3 regions of the Streptomyces sp. NPDC048417 genome follow, and region 1 is predicted to be linked to each of the others. Evidence: predicted binding sites of a transcription regulator. Region 1 holds the regulator's gene; each other region holds the start of a gene.
The links. Region 1 encodes HrcA, which represses chaperone genes, less so after heat shock. Its sites were predicted from a motif close to TTNGCACTCNGNNNNNCNGAGTGCNAA; they were not measured.
Positions count from the first base shown of each region.

Region 2: groL (chaperonin GroEL) is a predicted target of HrcA. The motif match lies at 3,696-3,722, and genes of this name have one in related genera.
Region 3: groES (co-chaperone GroES) is a predicted target of HrcA. The motif match lies at 4,121-4,147, and genes of this name have one in related genera.

Region 1 covers NZ_JBEZKI010000010.1:274,966-282,639, forward strand. The annotation lists gene AB0D59_RS18380 (nitronate monooxygenase) at 1-296, opposite strand, end outside; gene dnaJ (molecular chaperone DnaJ) at 399-1,535, opposite strand; gene hrcA (heat-inducible transcriptional repressor HrcA) at 1,536-2,552, opposite strand; gene AB0D59_RS18395 (MBL fold metallo-hydrolase) at 2,716-3,447, shown strand; gene AB0D59_RS18400 (DUF3097 domain-containing protein) at 3,482-4,288, shown strand; gene hemW (radical SAM family heme chaperone HemW) at 4,314-5,546, opposite strand; gene AB0D59_RS18410 (SpoIIE family protein phosphatase) at 5,574-7,478, opposite strand; gene AB0D59_RS18415 (HAMP domain-containing protein) at 7,581-7,674, shown strand, end outside.
Region 2 covers NZ_JBEZKI010000003.1:270,726-278,399, reverse strand. The annotation lists gene AB0D59_RS06165 (glucosyl-3-phosphoglycerate synthase) at 1-858, opposite strand, end outside; SAM riboswitch class I at 1,016-1,178, shown strand; gene thrC (threonine synthase) at 1,197-2,483, shown strand; gene AB0D59_RS06155 (ubiquitin-like small modifier protein 1) at 2,530-2,805, shown strand; gene AB0D59_RS06150 (cold-shock protein) at 3,321-3,527, shown strand; gene groL (chaperonin GroEL) at 3,887-5,509, shown strand; gene AB0D59_RS06140 (NADH:flavin oxidoreductase) at 5,802-6,929, shown strand; gene AB0D59_RS06135 (hypothetical protein) at 6,985-7,485, opposite strand; gene AB0D59_RS06130 (hypothetical protein) at 7,485-7,674, opposite strand, start outside.
Region 3 covers NZ_JBEZKI010000005.1:79,337-87,010, reverse strand. The annotation lists gene AB0D59_RS09520 (MOSC domain-containing protein) at 1-137, shown strand, start outside; gene AB0D59_RS09515 (SDR family oxidoreductase) at 235-1,008, shown strand; gene AB0D59_RS09510 (ester cyclase) at 1,084-1,791, shown strand; gene groL (chaperonin GroEL) at 1,922-3,547, opposite strand; gene groES (co-chaperone GroES) at 3,666-3,974, opposite strand; gene AB0D59_RS09495 (polysaccharide deacetylase family protein) at 4,383-5,186, opposite strand; gene AB0D59_RS09490 (polysaccharide deacetylase family protein) at 5,183-6,070, opposite strand; gene AB0D59_RS09485 (class I SAM-dependent methyltransferase) at 6,161-7,354, shown strand; gene AB0D59_RS09480 (cell wall-binding repeat-containing protein) at 7,332-7,674, opposite strand, start outside.

The sequences.
Region 1 (7,674 bases):
TCGGTCTTGTACCAGGCGGCCTCACCGGCCAGCTGATGGGCGTAGACCTCCACGGCCCCGGCCTCGGCGTACTCCGTCTGCGGCATGAACAGGTTCACACCGAAGGGACGGCCGGTCAGCCTCCGCAGCTGCTTGATCTCCTGGTACATCCCGTCGGCGGTCTTGTACCCGGCGGCCAGGAACCCCAGCCCGCCCGCCTCGGACACGGCGGCGGCGAGCTGCGGCACGGAGACCCCGCCCGCCATGGGGGCCTGCACGATCGGAAGGGGAAAGAGATCGGTCAGTGCGGAGGACATGACGGCATGTTGTCACGTCCTCCGAACAAGACCGAATCGGGCCGTCCCTCTGGCACATGCCAGATATGTCCGGGCCGAAGGGGCGGTGCCCCGCCTGACGGGTCAACGCCCGTTGAACGCGTCCTTCAGCCGGCTGAACAGACCCTGCTGACCGGGCTGGAACTGCCCCGTCGGCCGTTCCTCGCCGCGCAGCTTCGCCAGCTCGCGCAGCAGCCGCTCCTGCTCGGGGTCGAGCTTGGTGGGGGTCATCACCTCGACATGGACAATGAGATCACCGCGCCCGCCTCCGCGCAGATGCGTGACACCGCGCCCGTGCAGCGGGATCGACTGCCCGGACTGCGTACCCGGCCGGATGTCGACCTCCTCCATCCCGTCCAGCGTCTCCAGCGGCACCTTCGTACCGAGCGAGGCCGCCGTCATCGGGATGGTCACCGTGCAGTGCAGATCGTCGCCGCGCCGCTGGAACGTGGAGTGCGGCAGCTCGTGGATCTCGACGTACAGGTCACCGGCGGGACCGCCGCCGGGCCCGACCTCGCCCTCGCCGGCGAGCTGGATCCGGGTGCCGTTGTCGACACCGGCCGGGATCTTCACGGTCAGCGTCCGCCGCGACCGCACCCGCCCGTCACCGGCGCACTCGGGACACGGCGTCGGCACGACCGTACCGAAGCCCTGGCACTGCGGACACGGCCGCGAGGTCATGACCTGGCCCAGGAAGGACCGCGTCACCTGCGAGACCTCACCACGGCCCCGGCACATGTCACACGTCTGGGCGGAGGTGCCCGGCGCCGCGCCCTCACCGTTGCAGGTGTTGCAGACGATCGCCGTGTCGACCTGGATGTCCTTGGTCGTACCGAAGGCCGCCTCGTCCAGCTCGACCTCGATCCGGATCATCGCGTCCTGGCCGCGCCGGGTCCTGGACCTCGGCCCACGCTGCGACGCGGTACCGAAGAACGCGTCCATGATGTCCGAGAAGTTCCCGAAGCCACCGGCCCCGAAGCCGCCCGCGCCCGCGCCGCCGCTCTGCGAGAGCGGGTCGCCTCCGAGGTCGTAGACCTGCTTCTTCTGCGGGTCGGAGAGCACCTCGTAGGCGGCGTTGATCTCCTTGAACCGCTCCTGGGTCTTCGGATCCGGGTTGACGTCCGGGTGCAGCTCGCGCGCGAGCCGACGGAAGGCCTTCTTGATCTCTTCCTGCGACGCGTCGCGGCGCACGCCGAGAACGGCGTAGTAGTCCGTGGCCACTTACGACTCCGCCAGGATCTGTCCGACGTACCGTGCCACCGCTCGTACCGCTCCCATCGTTCCCGGGTAATCCATGCGGGTCGGTCCGACCACGCCGAGCTTGGCGAGTGCCTCGCCGCCCGAACCGTAGCCGACCGACACCACGGACGTGGAGTTGAGTCCCTCGTAGGCGTTCTCGTGACCGATGCGTACGGTCATGCCCGAATCCCCCGCCTCGCCCATGAGCTTGAGGAGGACGACATGCTCCTCCAGGGCCTCCAGGACGGGCCGGATCATGAGGGGAAAGTCATGTCCGAAGCGGGTGAGATTGGCGGTGCCGCCGATCATCAACCGCTCCTCGTTCTCCTCGACGAGCGTCTCCAGCAGGGTGGAGAGCACCGCCGAGACCGTACCGCGGTCCTCGGCCTCGAAGGCGTCCGGCAGGTCCTCCACCAGCCGGGGCACGTCCGAGAACCGGCGACCGGCGACCCGGCTGTTGAGCCGTGCCCGCAGATCCGCCAGCGACGACTCCCCGAAGGGCGCCGGGCAGTCGACCATCCGCTGCTCGACCCGCCCGGTGTCGGTGATCAGCACCAGCATCAGCCGGGCCGGCGCGAGCGCGAGCAGCTCCACGTGCCGCACGGTGGACCGTGTCAGCGACGGGTACTGCACGACCGCGACCTGCCGCGTCAGCTGCGCCAGCAGCCGCACCGTCCGCGCCACCACGTCGTCGAGGTCGACGGCGCCGTCGAGGAAGTTCTGGATGGCCCGCCGCTCGGGCGCGCTCATCGGCTTGACGCCGGCCAGCTTGTCGACGAACAGCCGGTAGCCCTTGTCGGTGGGGATCCGCCCGGCGCTGGTGTGCGGCTGGGCGATGAACCCCTCGTCCTCCAGGGCGGCCATGTCGTTGCGCACGGTCGCCGGGGAGACCCCGAGGTTGTGCCGCTCGGTCAGCGCCTTCGAACCCACCGGCTCCTCGGTGCCGACATAGTCCTGGACGATGGCGCGCAATACCTGAAGCCTGCGTTCACTCAGCATCCAGCGCCACACCTCCAGAAAGTCGTCCCCGCGGCCTTTCGGGTCATTCGCCTGGCACTCTGCGATCCCGAGTGCCAGCATCCCCCGCCCAGTGTACGGCCGCCGGGTACCGACTGGGCAAGGTCGGTGAGGACCCGGGGCGTTCTGCGGCTAGCGTCGCGGTATGACGGTGACTTGGGAAGAGCTGGGCTGGGAGCGGGTGGCCGAGGGGGTCGGCCGGTGCCGGCTGCCGGGGTGGGACTGCACGGCCGGGCTGGTCCTCGGGGCCGGCCCGGTCCTGATGGTGGACGCCGGGTCGAGCCTGGCCGAGGGCGCGCGGTTGCGTACGGAGGCACAGCGCCTGGCCGGGCGCCGTGTGACCCATCTCGCGCTCACCCACCCCCACTTCGACCACGTCTTCGGCACCCCGGCGTTCGCGGGCGCGGACGTGCACGCGGCGGCGGGCGCGGAGGCCGTCCTCGCGCACGGCCGCGAGGCGCTCCTCCTGGACGCGATCCGAGGCGGCCTCCCGGCCCCCGAGGCCGAGGAGGCGGCCGACGCGCTGCCCCCGCCCCGCCGTCCGGTCTCCGGCGAGTGGGCCCTCGACCTCGGCGACGGCCGCCGGGCCCTGCTCGCCGACGTGGGCCCCGGCCACACCTCCCACGACCTCGCGGTCCTCGTCCCCGGCGTCCCCGGCGACCGGCCGGTGGTGTTCTGCGGCGACCTGGTGGAGGAGTCCGGCGACCCCCAGGCCGGCCCCGACGCCGTACCGTCCCACTGGCCGGCCGCCCTGGACCGCCTGCTGTCCCTCGGCGGCGAGAACGCCCGGTACGTGCCCGGTCACGGAGCGGTGGTGGACGCGGCGTTCGTACGACGGCAACGCGACGCCCTGGCCGCCCGCTTCGGCGTGTCGTGACCACGCCGCCGCCACTTCTCCTATCGTCATCCGAATGCGCCAGTACTCCGCCGACCTGACCCCGCCGTGGAAGAAGCCGAAACCGGCCCCGGAGGTGGCCGCCGAACCCGGCCTGGTCGTCGAGGAACCCGGCACCGGATTCTGCGGCGCGGTGATCCGCTGCGAGGCGGGCACGGTGACGCTGGAGGACCGCTTCGGCAAACACCGCGTCTTCCCGCTGGAGCCGCGGGGCTTCCTCCTGGAGGGCCGGGCGGTCACCCTCGTACGCCCCACGTCGGCCACCCCCGCACGCCCCGCCCGTACCGCCTCCGGCTCGGTCGCCGTGCCCGGCGCACGCGCGCGCGTGGCCCGCGCGGGCCGCATCTACGTCGAGGGCCGCCACGACGCGGAGCTGGTCGAGAAGGTCTGGGGCGACGACCTGCGCGTCGAGGGCGTGGTCGTGGAGTACCTGGGGGGCGTGGACGACCTCCCGTCGATCGTGGCCGAATTCGCACCCGGCCCGGACGCACGTCTCGGTGTCCTGGTGGACCACCTGCTCCCCGGCACCAAGGAGTGGCGCATCGCCCAGTCGGTCACCAGCGCACACGCCCTGGTGGTCGGCCACCCGTACATCGACATCTGGGAGGCGGTGAAGCCCGCCGCCGTGGGCATCGAGTCCTGGCCGCGCGTCCCGCACGGCCAGGACTGGAAGACGGGCGTGTGCCGCGCCCTGGGCTGGCCCTCGGACAACACGGGCGCGGTGTGGCAGGCGATCCTGGCCCGGGTGGGCTCCTACAAGGACCTCGAACCGGAGCTGCTGGGCCGGGTGGAGGAACTGATCGACTTCGTCACGGCCCCGTAGCCGGGCGCCCCCGCCCCCGGCTCCCTCAGTCCACCAGGTCCCTGACCACCGCGTCCGCCAGCAACCGCCCCCGCAGCGTCAGCACGGCCCGCCCGTCCTCGTACGGGCCCCTCTCCAGCAGCCCCTCCCCCAGCGCCCGCCGCGCGGCCGCCAGCCCCTGCTCCTTCAGCAGCGTCAGCGGCACTCCCTCCCGCAGCCGCAGCTCCAGCAGGATCCGCTCCACCCGGCGGTCCTCGTCCGTGAGGACCTCCCGCCCGGCCCCCGGCGAGCGTCCCGACGCCAGCGCCGCCGCGTACGCCCCCGGGTGCTTGACGTTCCACCAGCGCACGCCGCCCACGTGCGCGTGCGCGCCCGGTCCCGCGCCCCACCAGTCGGCGCCCCGCCAGTACAGCTCGTTGTGCAGGCAGCGGGCGTCCCGCGAGGTGGCCCAGTTGGACACCTCGTACCAGTCGAAGCCCGCCGCGGACAGCATCTCCTCGGCGATCAGATAGCGGTCCGCGTGCACGTCGTCGTCGGTCATCGGGACCTCGCCCCGGCGGATCCGGCGGGCCAGCTGGGTGCCCTCCTCGACGATCAGCGCGTACGCCGACACATGGTCGGGGCCGGCTCCGAGCGCCGCGTCCAGCGAGGCCCGCCAGTCGTCGTCGGACTCGCCCGGCGTGCCGTAGATCAGATCCAGGTTGACGTGCTCGAAGCCGGCCGCGCGGGCCTCCGCGACACACGCCTCGGGGCGCCCCGGGGTGTGCGTGCGGTCCAGGACGCGCAGCACGTGCTGCCGTGCGCTCTGCATGCCGAAGGAGACCCGGTTGAAGCCGCCCTCGCGCAGGGCCGTCAGATACGCGGGGTCGACGGACTCCGGGTTCGCCTCCGTCGTGACCTCCGCGTCGGCGGCCAGCCCGAACTCGTCGCGGATCGCGCCCAGCATCCGTACCAGGTCGCCGGCGGCCAGCAGCGTCGGCGTACCGCCGCCCACGAACACCGTGCGGACCTCGCGCGGGTCGTCGCCGAGAACCTTGCGGGCCAGCCTGATCTCGTCGATCAGGGTGTCCGCGTAGTTGTCGCGGGAGGCGAGGACACCACCGGTGCCGCGCAGCTCGGTCGCCGTGTACGTGTTGAAGTCGCAGTAGCCGCAGCGGGTCGCGCAGTAGGGGACGTGCAGATAGAACCCGAGGGGGCGGTCGGCGGCACCGGCCAGCGCGTGCGCCGGGAGCGCGCCGTCGTCGGGGACCGGCTCGCCGTCGGGAAGTGCGGAAGGCATGTCCCCCATTGTCCCGTACGACGCCGGTTACTCCGCCTGCAGGACCAGCAGCGCCAGATCGTCCTCCGGCTGCCCGCCGCCGAACTCGTGCACGAGCCGTCTGATGCGCTCGGCGATCAGCTCGGCGCTCAGGCCCGCGCAGCCCGCGAGCGCCCGCGCGAGCCCGTCGCCGTCGTCGAACTGGCGGGAGCCCGAGCGGCGCTCGGTGACCCCGTCGGTCACGCACAGCAGGCTGTCACCGGGCCCGAGCTCGATGGTCTCGCTGGTGTACGTCTCGTCCTCCACGACCCCGAGCAGGGTCTGCGGCCGGGCGGCGGTACGGACCGCGCCGTCGGGGCCGAGGAGCAGCGGCAGCGGATGCCCGGCGGAGGCGAGGGTGCAGCGGATGCCGCCCGCTTCGAGGGGGGTGAGTTCGCCGTAGAGGAGGGAGAGGAAACGGGTCTGCGGGCCGTCGCCGGGCGGCACGGCGCCGCCGCCGGCGGCGACCAGGGCGCGGGCGGCGGCGTCGGCGGCCTCGGTGGCGTCGTCGAGGAGGAGCTGGTTGAGCCGGTCGAGGACGTCGGCCACCCGGTACCCCTCCCGGGCCAGCAGCCGCAGCCAGGGCCGGGCCAGGCCGATGACGACGGCGGCCTCGGGGCCCTTGCCCTGGACGTCGCCGACGGCGAAGCACCAGCGGCCGTCGCCGGCCGGGAACAGGTCGTAGAAGTCACCGCTGGGGCCGCCCTTGTCACAGGGCTCGTAGACCAGCGCGCTGCGCACGCCCGGGATCTCGGCGACCGCACCCGGCAGCAGCCCACGCTGGAGGACGGCGCTGATGGTGGCCTGGCGGGCGTACTGGCGGGCCGCGCCGATGGCGAGCGCGACCCGCCGTCCGAAGTCCTCGACCAGACCGGTGATCTCGTCCGGGAAACCGGCCGGGCCGGAGCGTCCGATCACGAGCGTGCCGAGCGGACGGCCACCCGCGATCAGCCGGTAGGAGAGCGCCGACCCGCGGGCGCCCTGCGGGCCGAGCGCCTCGCCGGGCCAGGGATACGGCTCGGGCCCGGACCGTAACCCGTCCTTCGCGCCCGGCGGGTCCTTCTCCAGGGCGCGGCGCAGCTCCTCGATGCGGTTCTCGCTGCCGTGCCAGACCCGGGCCAGCCGCGGGCCGCCCGCGCCGTTCGCGTCGCCCCAGCCGCCGGACCGTACGGTCGACTCGTCCTCCAGCCACACCGCGCACCAGTCGGCCAGCCGCGGCACGATCAGCTGGCCGGCGAGCGCGGCCACCAGGTTCTCGTCGAGTTGCCCGGCGAGCAGGTCGGAGGCCTCGGCGAGGAAGGACAGCGCGCCCCTGTCCAGCCAGTCCCGGTCCCGGTCGGGACGCTGGGGCTCGGGCGCGAGGATCTCGGCCACCCTCAGCTCCTGCTCGTCGGGGAGCGTGCCGCCCCGGCCGGTCAGGCGCGCCCACACCGTCTTCGCGCCGATGCGGTAGGTGACCCCCCAGGACTCGGCGAGCGAGGCGACCAGACGCAGCCCGCGCCCGTACTCCGGGGTCTCGTACGGCGTCTCGCCCGGGTGGTCGCGCGGGGCCCGGGAGGGATGGTGGTCGGTGACCTCGACGACGAACGCCGTCTCCTCCCGTGCCTCCTCCAGCCACCAGTCGACCTCGACGTCCGTGCCGGCGTGCACGACGGCGTTGGTGACGAGTTCACTGACGACGACCATGGCGTCCTCGGCGACCCGCTGTCCCGGCTCCAGCAGGCCGCAGTCGGTCCACTCGTCGAGGCAGGCGCGCACCCGCGCACGGGCGGAACCCGGCGCCAGGGGGTTCCCGGGCAGGGTCGCGCGCCCCTGCGCGTACGCGCCCGCGCTCTCGTGCGCGGGCGCCTCGTCGCGCGCAGGCGCCTCACGGACCCGGGAGACGGTCTCCCGTTGCGTGGGTATGGCCCCCATGTCCAGCTCCCCGAGCAGTTCGGACGAATACATCCCGATCGATGCGGACAGAGTGACAGACTGGCTGCGCCCATAAGCACCGAGTTACCGAAGTGGGCCGCCATGAGTGAGAACAGTGCTACGCGTGTGCTCGAAGACGGACAGAAACCGGAACAACTCCGAGCATCCGAGCTGCGCCCTCTGCTCGCCGCGATGA
Region 2 (7,674 bases), on a different contig from region 1:
GCCGTCCTCGCCCCGTTCGAACTGGGTCAGGGCGGGCCGGATCAGATGCCCGCGGGCCAGCCGCAGCTGCGCGGTGCGGTAGATCGCGGCGGACATCCGGCCGAGGGCCTGGCCGTCCTGGTGACGGTGTTTGCGGACCCCCACGTCGACCTGGGCGAGGGCGTCCAGGCCGACCAGGTGCAGGGCGTCGACCAGCATGCCCAGCTCCACGCCGTAGCCGACCGGGAAGGGGAGCTGTTCGAGGAGCGAGCGGCGGGCCGCGTACTCGCCGCCGAGCGGCTGGACGAACCCGGCCAGCTGCGGCCAGTGCATGTTCAGCAGCGGGCGGGCCATCAGTTCGGTGACCCGGCCGCCCTGTCCGGCCGAGCCGGCGAGCGGGCGGTCGTACATCGCCTTGACGAGGTCCACGTCCGGGTCGGTCAGCAGCGGGCCGACGATCCCGGTGACGAAGTCGGAGGAGAAGTCACGTAGGTCGGCGTCGATGAAGCAGACGATGTCGCCGGTGGTGACGAGGAGGGAGCGCCAGAGGACCTCGCCCTTGCCGGGGACGGCGGGGATGCGCGGCAGGATCGTGTCGCGGTGCACGACCCGGGCGCCGGCCGCCGCGGCCACCGCCGCCGTACGGTCGGTGGAACCGGAGTCGACGACCACGATCTCGTCGACGAGCGGCACCTGCCGTATGAGGTCGTGACGGATGATCGCGACGATGTCGCCGACCGTCTCCTCCTCGTTGAGCGCGGGCAGCACGACGGAGACGGACTGCCCGGTGCGCTGCTTGGCGGCGAGTATCCGGTGCAGGGGGCGATCGTTCATGGACCAGGAGCGGGTGGCCAGCCAGCGCTCGACTTCTTCCAGCACAGTCAGCGGCTCCTCACTGTCACGATCACACTGCGAGGTGTGATCCATCTCGCGGTTCGGACGACTATCTCAACTGTCCTGGCCTTCGGTTACAGTCTTGAACAACGCCGATGACCATCGCATGTCCTGGGGTCACCGGCCGTTGACAACCGCATACCGCTCATCCAGAGGGGCAGAGGGATACGGCCCGATGAAGCCCCGGCAACCCTCCAGTCGGTTACTCGTGGATCGCTGATCACTGTCGATCGCTCGCGAGGCTCCCGGCTAGGGAAGGTGCCAAATCCGTCTCACGGCGAGATGCGTCGTGAGGAAGATGAGGAGAAAGGGCCTCGCCTCACATGGCTGTGCAGACTTCTGCGACCACCACCGACTCCACGACCGTCGACCTCGGTCCCGCCGCCGCCCTGAGCTGCCGCGAGTGCGGCCACCGCGTGCCGCTCGGCCCCGTGTTCGCCTGCGAGGAGTGTTTCGGCCCGCTCGAAATCGCGTATGACTTCTCGGCCTACGACACCGAGGAGCTGCGGAAGCGGATCGAAGCGGGTCCCGCGAACATCTGGCGCTACGCGCCGCTGCTGCCCGTCCCCGCGGACGTGGCGACCAAGCCGAACATCAACCCGGGCTGGACCAAGCTCGTCCAGGCCGACAACCTGGCGAAGGAGCTGGGCGTCACCGGCGGCCTGTACGTCAAGGACGACTCCGGCAACCCGACGCACTCCTTCAAGGACCGGGTCGTCGCCCAGGCCGTCGAGGCCGCGCGCGCCTTCGGCTACACCACGCTCTCCTGCTCCTCCACCGGCAACCTCGCCGGCGCGGTCGGTGCCGCCGCCGCCCGGGCCGGCTTCCGCTCCTGCGTGTTCATCCCGCACGACCTGGAGCAGGGCAAGATCGTCATGGCCGCGATCTACGGCGGCGAGCTCGTCGGCATCGAGGGCAACTACGACGACGTGAACCGCTTCTGCTCCGAGCTGATCGGTGACTCGGCCGGCGAGGGCTGGGGCTTCGTCAACGTCAACCTGCGGCCGTACTACGCGGAGGGGTCCAAGACCCTGGCGTACGAGATCTGCGAGCAGCTCGGCTGGCGGATCCCCGACCAGCTGGTCGTCCCGATCGCCTCCGGCTCGCAGCTCACGAAGATCGACAAGGGGCTGCAGGAGCTGATCAAGCTCGGGCTCGTCGAGGACAAGCCGTACAAGATCTTCGGTGCGCAGGCCGAGGGGTGCTCGCCGGTGTCGGTGGCCTACAAGGCGGGCCACGACGTGGTGCGGCCGCAGAAGCCGAACACCATCGCCAAGTCCCTCGCCATCGGCAACCCGGCCGACGGGCCGTACGTCCTGGACATCGCGCGCCGTACCGGCGGTGCGGTGGAGGACGTGACCGACGAGCAGGTCGTCGACGCGATCAAGCTGCTCGCGCGGACCGAGGGAATCTTCGCGGAGACCGCCGGCGGGGTGACGGTCGGAGTCACCAGGAAGCTCATCGAGAATGGGCTGATCGATCCGACGAAGTCGGTTGTCGTGCTCAACACGGGTGATGGACTGAAGACACTGGACGCCGTGGCGGGGACCGGGCTTACGGCGACTATTCGGCCCACTCTCGATTCGTTCCGTGAGGCCGGGCTCGCCTAAGTCAGCCACAGAAAACCAGGGCGTTGCTCTAACCGGAGGTTTAAACGTGAGCGTCACCGTTCGCATCCCCACCATCCTGCGCACCTACACCGGTGGTCAGGCCGAAGTCAGTGCCGAAGGGGCCACCCTCGGCGATGTCATCTCCGATCTGGAGAAGAACCACACCGGGATCGCCGGCCGTGTTCTCGACGACGAGGGCAAGCTGCGCCGGTTCGTGAATGTGTACGTCAATGATGACGATGTGCGGTTCGAGCAGGGTCTGGAGACGGCCACCCCGGACGGCGCCGGCGTCTCCATCATCCCGGCCGTCGCCGGCGGCTGACCCCGCCGACCGCCCCGGCGACCCTGCTGACCTGGCTGTCGTGATGCCCGTATGACCGAACATTACCTTCGGTAATACCCATCACCGAGTGTTCATCCCCGCGGCGGAGCCGCTAATGGATGCAGTGCCCCCTCCGTGCGAGAAGCGGAGGGGGCAATTCTGTGTGGTTGAGCGCGGTACAGTTGGGGAACGCGGTCCCGATCTCCAGGTCGGGAGCCCCGTATTCGATACCGCAGACCCGACAAGAAGTAGCCAAAGTGTGCGGGTTATATGCGGCTTTTGCGGCTTTTATGGGGCCCGACTTGCCCTGAATTCGGCCGAATTCTTGCTACATTCCGGACCCTTCCCGTCCAGAATTCTCGTCCGATTGACCTGTTGCAGACGGCAGTTGGACAGATACATTCAGCCGCGGTCGACGCGTTCCGGCGCACGCCCCCAAACCTGTGGGGGGTGAGGTCTGACCCGGATCCGCGAAGTGTGGATCTGTGCAAGGGCCAGTAATAGGGGAGTTAGGCATGGCTCAGGGCACCGTCAAGTGGTTCAACGCGGAGAAGGGGTACGGCTTCATCGCGGTCGACGGTGGTGCGGATGTTTTCGTCCACTACAGTGCGATTCAGATGGACGGCTACCGCACCCTGGAGGAAGGTCAGCGGGTCGATTTCGAGATCTCGCAGGGCCAGAAGGGGCCGCAGGCGGACATGGTCCGGCTCGCGACCGGCTGAAGCACGCGCCGACTGACAGCGTCGTTCTTCTTTCTTTGTCGGAGGGCTCGTATCCCATGGGGAGTCATGGGTTACGAGCCCTTTGGCATGCCCGGGGCGAGCGGGCCGGCGTGCCCCGCGGGTGCGGCCCGGTACGGGGCCGGGGCGCGACCCAGTCCTCGGGAGGCGCTTGCACTCGGCATGGGCGAGTGCTAATCATTGGCGTTAGCACTCTGAAGGTGAGAGTGACAAAGATGGACCGGGTCGGTGAGGCCCGCAGACCGGGTGGGGCAAGGAACCCACGGGTCGGCGAGCCGTCCGTCGCGGGCGCGGGCGCGGTCCTTGAAGACTCACCCCCAGTCCTGGAGGGACCACTTCACATGGCCAAGATCATCGCGTTCGACGAGGAGGCGCGGCGCGGCCTCGAGCGCGGCATGAACCAGCTCGCGGACGCCGTGAAGGTGACGCTGGGCCCCAAGGGCCGCAACGTCGTCCTCGAGAAGAAGTGGGGCGCCCCCACGATCACCAACGATGGTGTGTCCATCGCCAAGGAGATCGAGCTCGAGGACCCGTACGAGAAGATCGGCGCCGAGCTGGTCAAGGAAGTCGCCAAGAAGACGGACGACGTCGCCGGTGACGGAACGACCACCGCGACCGTGCTCGCCCAGGCCCTGGTCAAGGAAGGCCTGCGCAACGTCGCCGCCGGCGCCAACCCGATGGCCCTGAAGCGCGGTATCGAGAAGGCCGTCGAGGCCGTCTCCGGTGCCCTCCTCGAGCAGGCGAAGGACGTCGAGACCAAGGAGCAGATCGCCTCCACGGCCTCCATCTCCGCCGCCGACACCCAGATCGGCGAGCTCATCGCCGAGGCCATGGACAAGGTCGGCAAGGAAGGCGTCATCACCGTCGAGGAGTCCCAGACCTTCGGTCTGGAGCTGGAGCTCACCGAGGGTATGCGCTTCGACAAGGGCTACATCTCGGCGTACTTCGCCACCGACATGGAGCGTATGGAGGCGTCCCTGGACGACCCGTACATCCTGATCGCCAACTCGAAGATCGGCTCCGTCAAGGACCTGCTCCCGCTCCTGGAGAAGGTCATGCAGTCGGGCAAGCCGCTGCTGATCATCGCCGAGGACGTCGAGGGCGAGGCCCTGTCGACCCTGGTCGTCAACAAGATCCGCGGCACCTTCAAGTCCGTCGCCGTCAAGGCCCCGGGCTTCGGCGACCGCCGCAAGGCGATGCTGAACGACATCGCCATCCTCACCGGCGGCGAGGTCATCTCCGAGGAGGTCGGTCTCAAGCTGGAGAACACGACCCTCGACCTGCTGGGCCGCGCCCGCAAGGTGGTCATCACCAAGGACGAGACCACCATCGTCGACGGCGCCGGCTCCACCGAGCAGGTCCAGGGCCGGGTCAACCAGATCCGCGCCGAGATCGAGCAGTCCGACTCGGACTACGACCGCGAGAAGCTCCAGGAGCGCCTGGCCAAGCTCGCCGGTGGCGTCGCCGTCATCAAGGCCGGTGCCGCGACCGAGGTCGAGCTCAAGGAGCGCAAGCACCGCATCGAGGACGCCGTTCGCAACGCGAAGGCGGCCGTCGAGGAGGGCATCGTCGCCGGTGGTGGCGTGGCCCTGCTCCAGGCCTCCCAGGTGTTCGAGAAGCTGGAGCTCGAAGGTGACGAGGCGACCGGCGCCAACGCCGTGAAGCTCGCCCTGGAGGCCCCGCTCAAGCAGATCGCCGTCAACGGTGGTCTCGAGGGTGGCGTCGTCGTCGAGAAGGTGCGCAACCTTCAGGTCGGCCACGGCCTGAACGCCGCGACCGGCGAGTACGTCGACATGATCGCCGAGGGCATCATCGACCCGGCGAAGGTGACGCGCTCTGCCCTGCAGAACGCCGCCTCCATCGCCGCGCTGTTCCTCACCACCGAGGCCGTCATCGCCGACAAGCCGGAGAAGGCCGCGGCGGCCGCTCCGGGCGGCATGCCGGGCGGTGACATGGACTTCTGATCCATCCGGATCGGCTCGTCCTTTTCCGAGGGCGGCACCCCCTGCCACGGCAGGGGGTGCCGCCCTCGGGCGTTTCCGCCGGTCCACGGGCCGGTGTGGCGCAGGGCGCCGCCCGTGTGGCCGGGGCATCCGTCCCGTGAACCGGTCTGGGTCCGTGTCCGGGGTCACACGGCGTCCGTGCGAGAGCGGGAATGGGTACGTCCGGGCAGGTCGTTGTGCACGTATGTGCACTCGATGCGTGTGCACATACCGTCGGGTATACGACACGACCGATTCACCAGGAGCCCCCCACGTGACCGTCACCACGCCCCCCGCCTCCCGCGCGGCCGAGATCCTCTCCCGTCCCATCGCCCTGAACGGGCTCACGGTCCCCAACCGGATCGTGATGGCGCCGATGACCCGCCAGTTCAGCCCCGGCGGCATCCCCGGCGAGGACGTGGTCTCGTACTACGCCCGCCGGGCCGCCGCCGGTGTCGGTCTGATCGTCACCGAGGGGACGTACGTCGGCCACGACTCGGCCGGGCAGAGCAGCCGCATCCCGCGGTTCCACGGCGAGGAGCAGCTGGCGGGCTGGGCGAAGGTCGCCGAGGGGGTGCACGCGGCCGGCGGCACGATCGTCCCGCAGCTGTGGCACATCGGCATGGTGCGCAAGCAGGGCCAGCCGCCGTTCGCGGACGCCCCCGCCGTCGGCCCCTCCGGCATCCGCCTGGACGGCACCGAGGGCGAGGGCAAGGCGATGACCCGCCAGGACCTGGACGACGTCATCGGCGCCTTCGCCGAGGCCGCGGCCGCCGCCGAGCGCATCGGCTTCGACGGGGTCGAGCTGCACGGCGCCCACGGCTACCTCCTCGACCAGTTCCTGTGGGCGGGCACCAACCGCCGTACCGACGCCTACGGCGGCGACCCGGTCGCTCGCACCACGTTCGCCGCCGAGATCGTGGCCGCCGTACGCGCGGCGGTCTCCCCGGAGTTCCCGGTGATCTTCCGCTACTCGCAGTGGAAGTCGGACAACTACGACGCCCGTCTCGCCGAGACCCCGGAGGAGCTGGAGGCGATCCTCACCCCGCTGGCGGCGGCCGGTGTCGACGTCTTCCACGCCTCCACCCGGCGCTACTGGCTCCCCGAGTTCGAGGGGTCCGACCTGAACCTGGCCGGCTGGACCAAGAAGCTCACCGGAAAGCAGACCATCACCGTCGGCTCGGTCGGCCTCGACGGCGACTTCATCAAGGGCTTCGCGGGCGAGGGCTCCCCGGTCCGGGGCATCGAGGACCTCCTCGACAGCCTGGAGCGCGAGGAGTACGACATGGTCGCCGTCGGCCGCGCCATCCTCCAGGACCCGGAGTGGGCGGCGAAGGTGCTGGCCGGCCGCACGCAGGAGCTGAAGTCGTACGACGCGGCGGCGCTGCAGACGCTGAGCTGAGCCGGGCCGGTACGACGAACGGCCGGGACGATCACGTCCCGGCCGTTCGCGCGTCTCAGGCCACCGCGAGAAGGACCAGCGCGGCCACTCCTTGCAGCGGCACGGCCACGACACCGAAGAACAGGGCGCTGTTCCGGGCGATGTCCGGCCCCCGCTCCCGCCGTCTCGCCCAGACCCATGACACGAGGGCGGTGAGCGGGGGGATCAGGGCCACCAGGGCACACGCCGTCCGGAACGGGGTCCCCGAGGCGTCGGCAGTCCGGGCCCACAGGGGCTGAGCGAGGACGGCGTCGAGTACGAGCAGGATCAGCAGCCCGGCCCGGACCCCGCGCGCCTCGCTCCCCTCGGGCCGCCCCGAATGCGCGGCGACGTAGATCGCGGTGTGCGCCACGGCCACCACAACGCAGAGAATGGCCGTCACTCCGGCCCAGGCGCCCAGGGCGCCCAGAAGGTTCCCCGACCACAGGGCGTCCAGGACGTCGTGCACCAGGCCGAAGACCGTCACCCCGAGGGTGACCAGGAGCGAGACGTGCAACTGCTTGGCCAGGCCGGTCATCAGTGCCAGGCGCCTTCGGCGAAGGCGAGTGCGGCGAGCGCCGTGTACATGCCCGTCCGCAGGAGCGTTGCCGTACGGAATCTGCGCCGGAAGAGATAGACCCCGGCATCGTAGGCAAGGGCTCCTACGCACACCTCGGACAGGGCGGTCGCGAAGTCCAGTACCGAATCCGTCGTGCGGTCGAGGAGA
Region 3 (7,674 bases), on a different contig from region 1:
GGGTGACGGCGGCGATGGAGTTCCGTGCGACCACCACCGAGCGGGAACTGCTGCCCCGGTTGCTCGCGGCGGGCGATGCGCTGCACCCGGAGGCGCTGGCACTGGCCCGGAAGTACGTGGCGGCGCGGCAGGACTGAACGGCCGTCACCCGCGAGCCGTTCACCGGCGCTTCACCCATCGGGAGAGCTGGTGCGCGCAGCGGACGCCGTCAGTCCGGGTAACTACCCTTGGGCCATGACAACGGCTCTGATTACGGGATCGACCGCGGGGATCGGTGCCGCGTTCGCGCGGCGGCTGGCGGCGGACGGGCACAACCTGGTCCTGGTGGCGCGGGACACCAAACGGCTGCGCGAACAGGCGACCGAGCTGCACGACCGGCACGGCATCGAGGCGGAGGTGCTCACCGCCGACCTCGCCGAGGACACCGGCATCGAGTCGGTCGCCGCCCGCCTCGGGGACCGCCGGAGCCCGGTCGACCTGCTGATCAACAACGCCGGCTTCGGCAACAAGGGCCGCTATCTGGACGTCTCGATGGCCGACGAGCTGAAGATGCTCAAGGTGCACTGCGAGGCGGTGCTGCGGCTGACGTCGGCGGCGGCCGAGGCGATGCGGGAGCGTGGGCGCGGCGGTGTCGTCAACGTGGCCTCGGTGGCGGCCTTCGTGCCCCGGGGCACCTACGGCGCGTCGAAGGCGTGGGTCGTGCAGTTCACCCAGGGCGCGGCGCGCGATCTGGCGGGGACCGGCGTCCGTCTGATGGCGCTGGCGCCCGGTTTCGTGCGCACCGAGTTCCATCAGCGGGCCGGGATGGGCACGGACAACATCCCGGACTGGATGTGGCTGGACGCCGACAAGCTGGTCGAGGCGGCGCTCGCCGACCTCGCGCGCGGCAAGACGCTGTCGATCCCGGACCCGCGGTACAAGGTGCTGACCGGCCTGGCGAAGGTGGCCCCGCGCGGGCTGCTGGGCGGGATCACCTCGAAGACGGGACGCAAGTACGGGCCGCAGTGACGGCTGCGGTGCCGCTTCCCCCGGTGGGAAAATTGGCGTGACGGTACCGGACCCAGGGGGGCCGGAGGCGGCGGCATGACGTTCGTACAGCTCATCGAGTGCAGGACCAGCCGGCCGGCCGAGATGGACCGGCTGATGGACAGGTGGGTCACACAGGCCAAGGGGAAGCGGACGGCGACGCACGCGGTGGTCGGCAAGGACCGCTCCGACGCGTCGCACGTCGTCGAGATCGTGGAGTTCCCGTCGTACGAGGAGGCGATGCGGAACTCGAACCGGCCGGAGTCCGACCAGGTCCTCAACGAGATCCTGGCGCTCTGCGACGGGATGCCGACGTTCACGGATCTGGACGTGGTCCGCGATGAGCGGTGGTACGCCGACACCGCGCGGCGGTTCTTCGAGACGATCGCGGCGCCCGGCCCGTTGGTTCCGCTGGACGGCCTGATCACCGAGGACTACCACGACCACGAGCCGGTCGAGGGCCAGGACACCATCGGCATGGACGCGATGCGGCGCAAGCTGGAGATGTGGCGGGAGGCCTTCGACTTCTCGTTCCTCGTCGAGGACCAGATCGCCCAGGGCGACCGGGTGTGCACCAGGTGGCTCTGGACGGGTGTGCAGAAGGCGGCGTTCATGGGGGTGCCGAACACCGGCCGGCAGGTCACCATGGCCGGGACGACGATCCACCGCTTCGACGCCGACGGGAAGATGGCCGAGGGCTGGTTGCAATACGACCGGCTCGGCCTGATGGACCGCCTCGGGGCGCTGGACGTGCTGGAGAACTGAAGCGACAGCGGCCGCGCAGTAGTACGACCGGCGAAGTGGTACGACAGTAGGAAGTACCCGCGAGGGGCGAAGCCCCCGTTCCCGGCGGACGACCGGGGACGGGGGCTTCTTCGGCTACTGGGGCGTTGCCTCAGTGGGAGTGGCCGTGGGAGTGACCGCCGGCCGCCGGCTCCTCCTCTTCCTTCTTCTCGACGACCAGGGTCTCGGTCGTCAGGAGGAGGGAGGCGATGGAGGCGGCGTTCTCCAGGGCGGAGCGGGTGACCTTGACCGGGTCGATGACGCCGGCCTTGACCAGGTCGCCGTACTCGCCGGTGGCGGCGTTGAAGCCCTGGCCCTTCTCCAGCTCGGCGACCTTGGAGGTGATGACGTAGCCCTCCAGGCCGGCGTTCTCGGCGATCCAGCGCAGCGGCTCGACGACCGCGCGGCGGACCACGGCGACACCGGTGGCCTCGTCGCCGGTCTTGCCCAGGCCGCCCTCCAGCACCTTCGCGGCGTGGACGAGCGCGGAGCCACCACCGGAGACGATGCCCTCCTCGACCGCGGCGCGGGTCGCGGAGATGGCGTCCTCCAGACGGTGCTTCTTCTCCTTCAGCTCCACCTCGGTGGCGGCGCCGACCTTGATCACGCACACGCCGCCGGCCAGCTTCGCGAGGCGCTCCTGGAGCTTCTCGCGGTCCCAGTCGGAGTCCGTGTTCTCGATCTCGGCCTTGATCTGGGCGACGCGGCCGGTGACGGCACCGGAGTCACCGGCGCCGTCGACGACCGTGGTGTCGTCCTTGGTGACCGTGACACGGCGGGCGGAGCCCAGCACGTCCAGGCCGACCTGGTCGAGCTTGAGGCCGACCTCCTCGGAGATGACCGTGGCGCCGGTGAGGATCGCCAGGTCCTCCAGCATCGCCTTGCGACGGTCGCCGAAGCCGGGGGCCTTGACCGCGACCGCGTTGAAGGTGCCGCGGATCTTGTTGACGACGAGGGTGGAGAGCGCCTCGCCCTCGACGTCCTCGGCGATGATCAGCAGCGGGCGGGAGGCGTTGCCCTGGATGATCTTCTCGAGCAGCGGGAGCAGGTCCGCGATGGAGGAGACCTTGCCCTGGTTGATGAGGATGTAGGGGTCCTCCAGGACGGCCTCCATGCGCTCCTGGTCCGTCACGAAGTACGGCGACAGGTAGCCCTTGTCGAAGGCCATGCCCTCGGTGAAGTCCAGCTCCAGACCGAAGGTGTTGGACTCCTCGACGGTGATGACACCGTCCTTGCCGACCTTGTCCATCGCCTCGGCGATGAGCTCGCCGACCTGCTGGTCCTGGGCGGACAGCGCGGCGACGGCGGCGATGTCGGCCTTGTCGTCGATCGGACGGGCGGAGGAGAGCAGCTCCTCGGAGACAGCGGCGACGGCGGCGTCGATGCCCTTCTTCAGGGCGGCCGGGGAGGCACCCGCGGCGACGTTCTTGAGGCCTTCGCGGACCAGCGCCTGGGCCAGCACGGTGGCGGTGGTCGTACCGTCACCCGCGATGTCGTTGGTCTTGGTCGCCACCTCCTTCACCAGCTGGGCGCCGAGGTTCTCGTACGGGTCGTCGAGCTCGACCTCGCGGGCGATCGTGACACCGTCGTTGGTGATGGTGGGGGCGCCGAACTTCTTGTCGATGACGACGTTGCGGCCCTTGGGGCCGATCGTCACCTTGACCGTGTCGGCAAGCTTGTTGACGCCGCGCTCGAGGGCGCGACGGGCGTCCTCGTCGAACTTCAGGATCTTCGCCATGGGAGCGGTTCAGCCCTCTCGGAAAACGTGGGTGAAACGAACCGCGCCCCCGACGCCCGGCTTCATAAGGTCGCGGGGGCCAGGGGCGCAGCTCAAAGCAGAATGTGCTTCGGGTGAACTACTTCTCGATGATCGCGAGCACGTCGCGAGCCGAGAGGACGAGGTACTCGTCGCCGTTGTACTTCACCTCGGTGCCGCCGTACTTGCTGTACAGCACGATGTCGCCGACCTTGACGTCGAGCGGCAGGCGCTCGCCGTTCTCGAAGCGGCCCGGGCCCACGGCGAGGACGGCGCCCTCCTGGGGCTTCTCCTTCGCGGTGTCCGGGATGACCAGGCCAGAGGCGGTGGTCTGCTCGGCGTCGAGCGGCTGGACCACAATGCGGTCCTCGAGCGGCTTGATGGCAACCTTGGAGCTGGTGGTCGTCACGATCCGACCTCCCCCTTCGGAGATCTCACGGGGTTAACTGTCTGAGGTGGCGACCAGGTGGATCCGTCGTCGCGGGTGCCGGACCTGCCCGTCGCGTTGTTGGCACTCTCATCTGCCGAGTGCCAGAGCCGAGACTATGACCGCGATTAGCACTCGGTCAAGCGGAGTGCCAATTGCCTGCGGCGCGGCGTCGAAAAAAACGGTGACCGGGGCCATGGTGACCGTCCCTGGGGCCGCCGCCCCGGACCCCCGCTCTCGGCTTCGGCCTCGCACCCGAACGCCGCACGGGCCGGGAACTCGAACGCCGCACGGGATGGGAACTCGAACGCCGGACGGGCCGGGGACGCGGACGCCGGACGGGCCGGGGACGCGGACGCCGTACGGGAGGGGAAGCGGCGCCGGCCGGTCCTACAGGTAATCCTCGAGCCGCCCCACCGTCAGGCCGTTCTCCTGGACCCGGCGGAGCAGGCGGGTCGTGCGTTCGCGCAGCGTCAGGCCCGTGGCCTCGTCCGGGCCGACCAGGACGATGTCGCCGGGGCGCAGCCGCTTCTCACCGCGGCGGTACGCGATGCCCTCGGCCGTCATCGCCGCGCGCCACAGGACCACCGCCGTCACCCCGCAGTCGGCCGCCGCGCGCAGGGTGGTGCGGTCGTACGTGCCGTAGGGCGGGCGGAAGAGGCGGGGGCGGATGCCGAAGCGGGACCTGAGTTTCTCCTGCTGACCGCAGATCTCGGCGCGCTGGCCGGCGTAGGGCAGGCCCGGCATGGCCGGGTGGTCGAGGGTGTGGTTCTGGACGCTCGCGCCGACCTCCTGGAGGCGGGCGAAGTGGCCGTAGCCGGGGCCGACCACGCTGTCCGTGAGGAACATGCTGACCGGGAGCCGCAGTTCACGGACCATGTCCACGAACCGGGGGTCCTTCTCGGCGCCGTCGTCGTAGGTGAGGAAGACGACCTTGTCGGTGGTGGGGATGTGGTCGACGACCGGCGGGAGGCTCGTGTGGAGGGCGAGCGGGTGGAGCGGGGGGTGGGGCGCCGGGAGCAGGGGGGCGGCCAGGCCCCAGTGGCGGTACGGCTGTTCGCCGGCCGGGCCGTGCGGCCGTACCCGGTCGGCCGCCTTCTTGCCCAGCCGTTCGATCGGGTCGACGGACTGTGCGCAGCCCGCCAGGAGGAGGGCGGCGGTCAGCAGCGCGGCCGTCGCCCTCGGCCGGCTCACAGGTAGTCCTCCAGGCGCGCCACCGCATAGCCCTCGCGGGTGACCTTGTTCAGAAAGCGGCGCATGTCGTCGATCATCGTGCCGTCCCAGTCGTCCTTGCCCCGGAAGTGCGTGAGCACGATGTCACCGGGGTGCAGGCCGCGGTCCCACTCGCGGTACTCCCAGTGGTCGACGAACACCTCCTCGTCCCAGATCGGCGCGTACTTGATGCCGCAGGTCTTGGCGGCGCGCAGGGTGTCGCCGTTGTAGTTGCCGTAGGGCGGCCGGAAGACCGTCGGCGCCTTGCCGAACTGCTTCTTCATGATCGCCTGCATGCCGCAGATCTCGTCCTTCTGCTCCTGGTAGGACAGGCCCGGCAGATAGGGGTGGGTCAGGGTGTGGTTGTTGAGGGTGTGGCCCTCGGCCTGCATCGTGCGGAAGTAGCCGTAGTCGTCCTTGACCAGGTAGTTGCTGAGGAACGCGGTGTAGGGGATCCGCAGGTCGTTCATCATGCGGAGGAACCGCGGGTCCTTGTTCCAGCCGTCGTCGATGGTGAGGAAGACGACCTTCTGCCTGGTCGGGACCGTGGTGAAGACCGGGGGCAGGTCGTCCTCCTCCTGCCCGTCCACCTCGAAGCCGTCGCGCGCGGTGATGCGCGGCTTCACCTTCGGCGGGGCCGGGGGCCGCAGGGGGACCGCGTCCAGGCCCCAGCGCCTGGCGGCGGCGACCAGGGCGGCGTGGGAGTCGGGGGCGGGCGCGGCCCGGTGCGGCTGCTGGCCGGCGGCGGGACGGGCGGTGGAGCCGGTGTCCGGCCCCGCGCAGCCGGACATCAGGGCGGCCGCGGCCAGCAGGCCCGCCATACCCGCCTTCAACCCTTTTTTGTCATTTTGTACGACTACTCGCATGGCGTCGGATCCTTCCAGGACCTCCCCCGGAACCGGCGCCGACACCGCCGCCGGAGGCGAACCATCCACCGACTGGCCGACAATGACCCGGTGAACGACCTCCTCGCCCCCCTCCTCTCCCCCGAGGGCCGCGCCCTCCTCGCCGAGGTGCGCGGCACCGCGCCCGCCGACGAGCTAGCCGTGGCCACCCGGCTGCGCCGCGAGCACCCCGCCGAGCTGGTGTCGGCGGCGCTCGCCCAGGCCCGGCTGCGGCAGCGGGCGGCGGTGAAGTTCGGGGAGGCGGACGCGGACCGCATGTTCTTCACGCCGAACGGGGTCGAGCAGTCGACACGGGCGAGCGTCGCCTCGTACCGGGCCCAGCGGCTGAAGGCGCTCGGGGTGACCTCGGTCGCCGACCTGTGCTGCGGGATCGGGGGCGACGCGATCGCGCTCGCGCGGGCGGGGATCCGGGTGCTCGCCGTGGACCGGGACCCGGTCACGGCGGCCGCGGCGCGGGCGAACGCCGACGCGCTGGGACTCGCCGCTCTGATCGAGGTCCGGGAGGCGGACGTCACGGAGGTGGACACGGCCGGCTACGACGCCGTGTTCGTCGACCCGGCCCGGCGCGGCGGCCGCGGCCGCATCTTCGACCCGGAGGCCTACTCACCGCCCCTGTCCTGGGCGATCGAGGCGGCCCGCACGGCCTCGCGCACCGCCGCGCTGAAGATCGCGCCCGGCGTCCCGCACGAGGCCGTCCCGGCGGACGCCGAGGCGGAGTGGATCTCGGACGCGGGCGACGTGAAGGAGGCGGTGCTGTGGTTCGGAACGGCGCCCGGGGCGGTCCGCGCCACCCTCCTCCCCGGCCCGCGCACCCTGCTCGGCCGGGGCCTGCCCGATCCCCGGGTCCGTCCCGTGGGGCGGTACCTGTACGAGCCCGACGGCGCCGTCATCCGCGCCCATCTGGTCGCCGAGGTGGCCGAGGAGCTGGACGGCGGTCTCGTCGACCCGACGATCGCGTACATCACGGCCGACGAACTGCGCGCCACCGACTGGGCGACGCCGTACGCGATCACCGACCGGCTCCCCTTCAACGTGAAGAAGCTGAAGGCGCTGCTGCGGGAGCGCGAGGTCGGCACGCTGACCGTGAAGAAGCGCGGCTCGGCCGTGGAGCCGGAGGAGCTGCGCCGGAAGGTCAAGCCGCAGGGGCCGAACGCGGCGACCGTGTTCCTGACCCGGGTGGCGGGGGCGCCGACCATGCTCGTCGGCGCCCCCGCGCGGCCGGCTACTGGTGCTGTGCCGTCCTGAGGGACGTCAGGTCCCGGTCGGTCGCCCGGCCGGACTTGGTGACGGCCGACGCGGGCTCGTTGGCGTCCGTGCGCTGCGCGAACGTGCGCGCGGCCGAGGTGACGCCGTTGAAGTACGGCCGGTACACGAAGTCGTTGCCGCTCGCACTGATCGACGAGCCGGCCGTGTTCAGCGCGCCCAGCGTGACCGAGCCGGTGTCGCCGAAGGCGATCACGGACTGGGTACCGGCGGACTCGCGCAGCAGATAGCTCTTGACCTCGTCGGACAGGGCGGGCCGGGAGGTCCACAGCACGGGCCCGTAGACGTTCATCGCCGAGCCC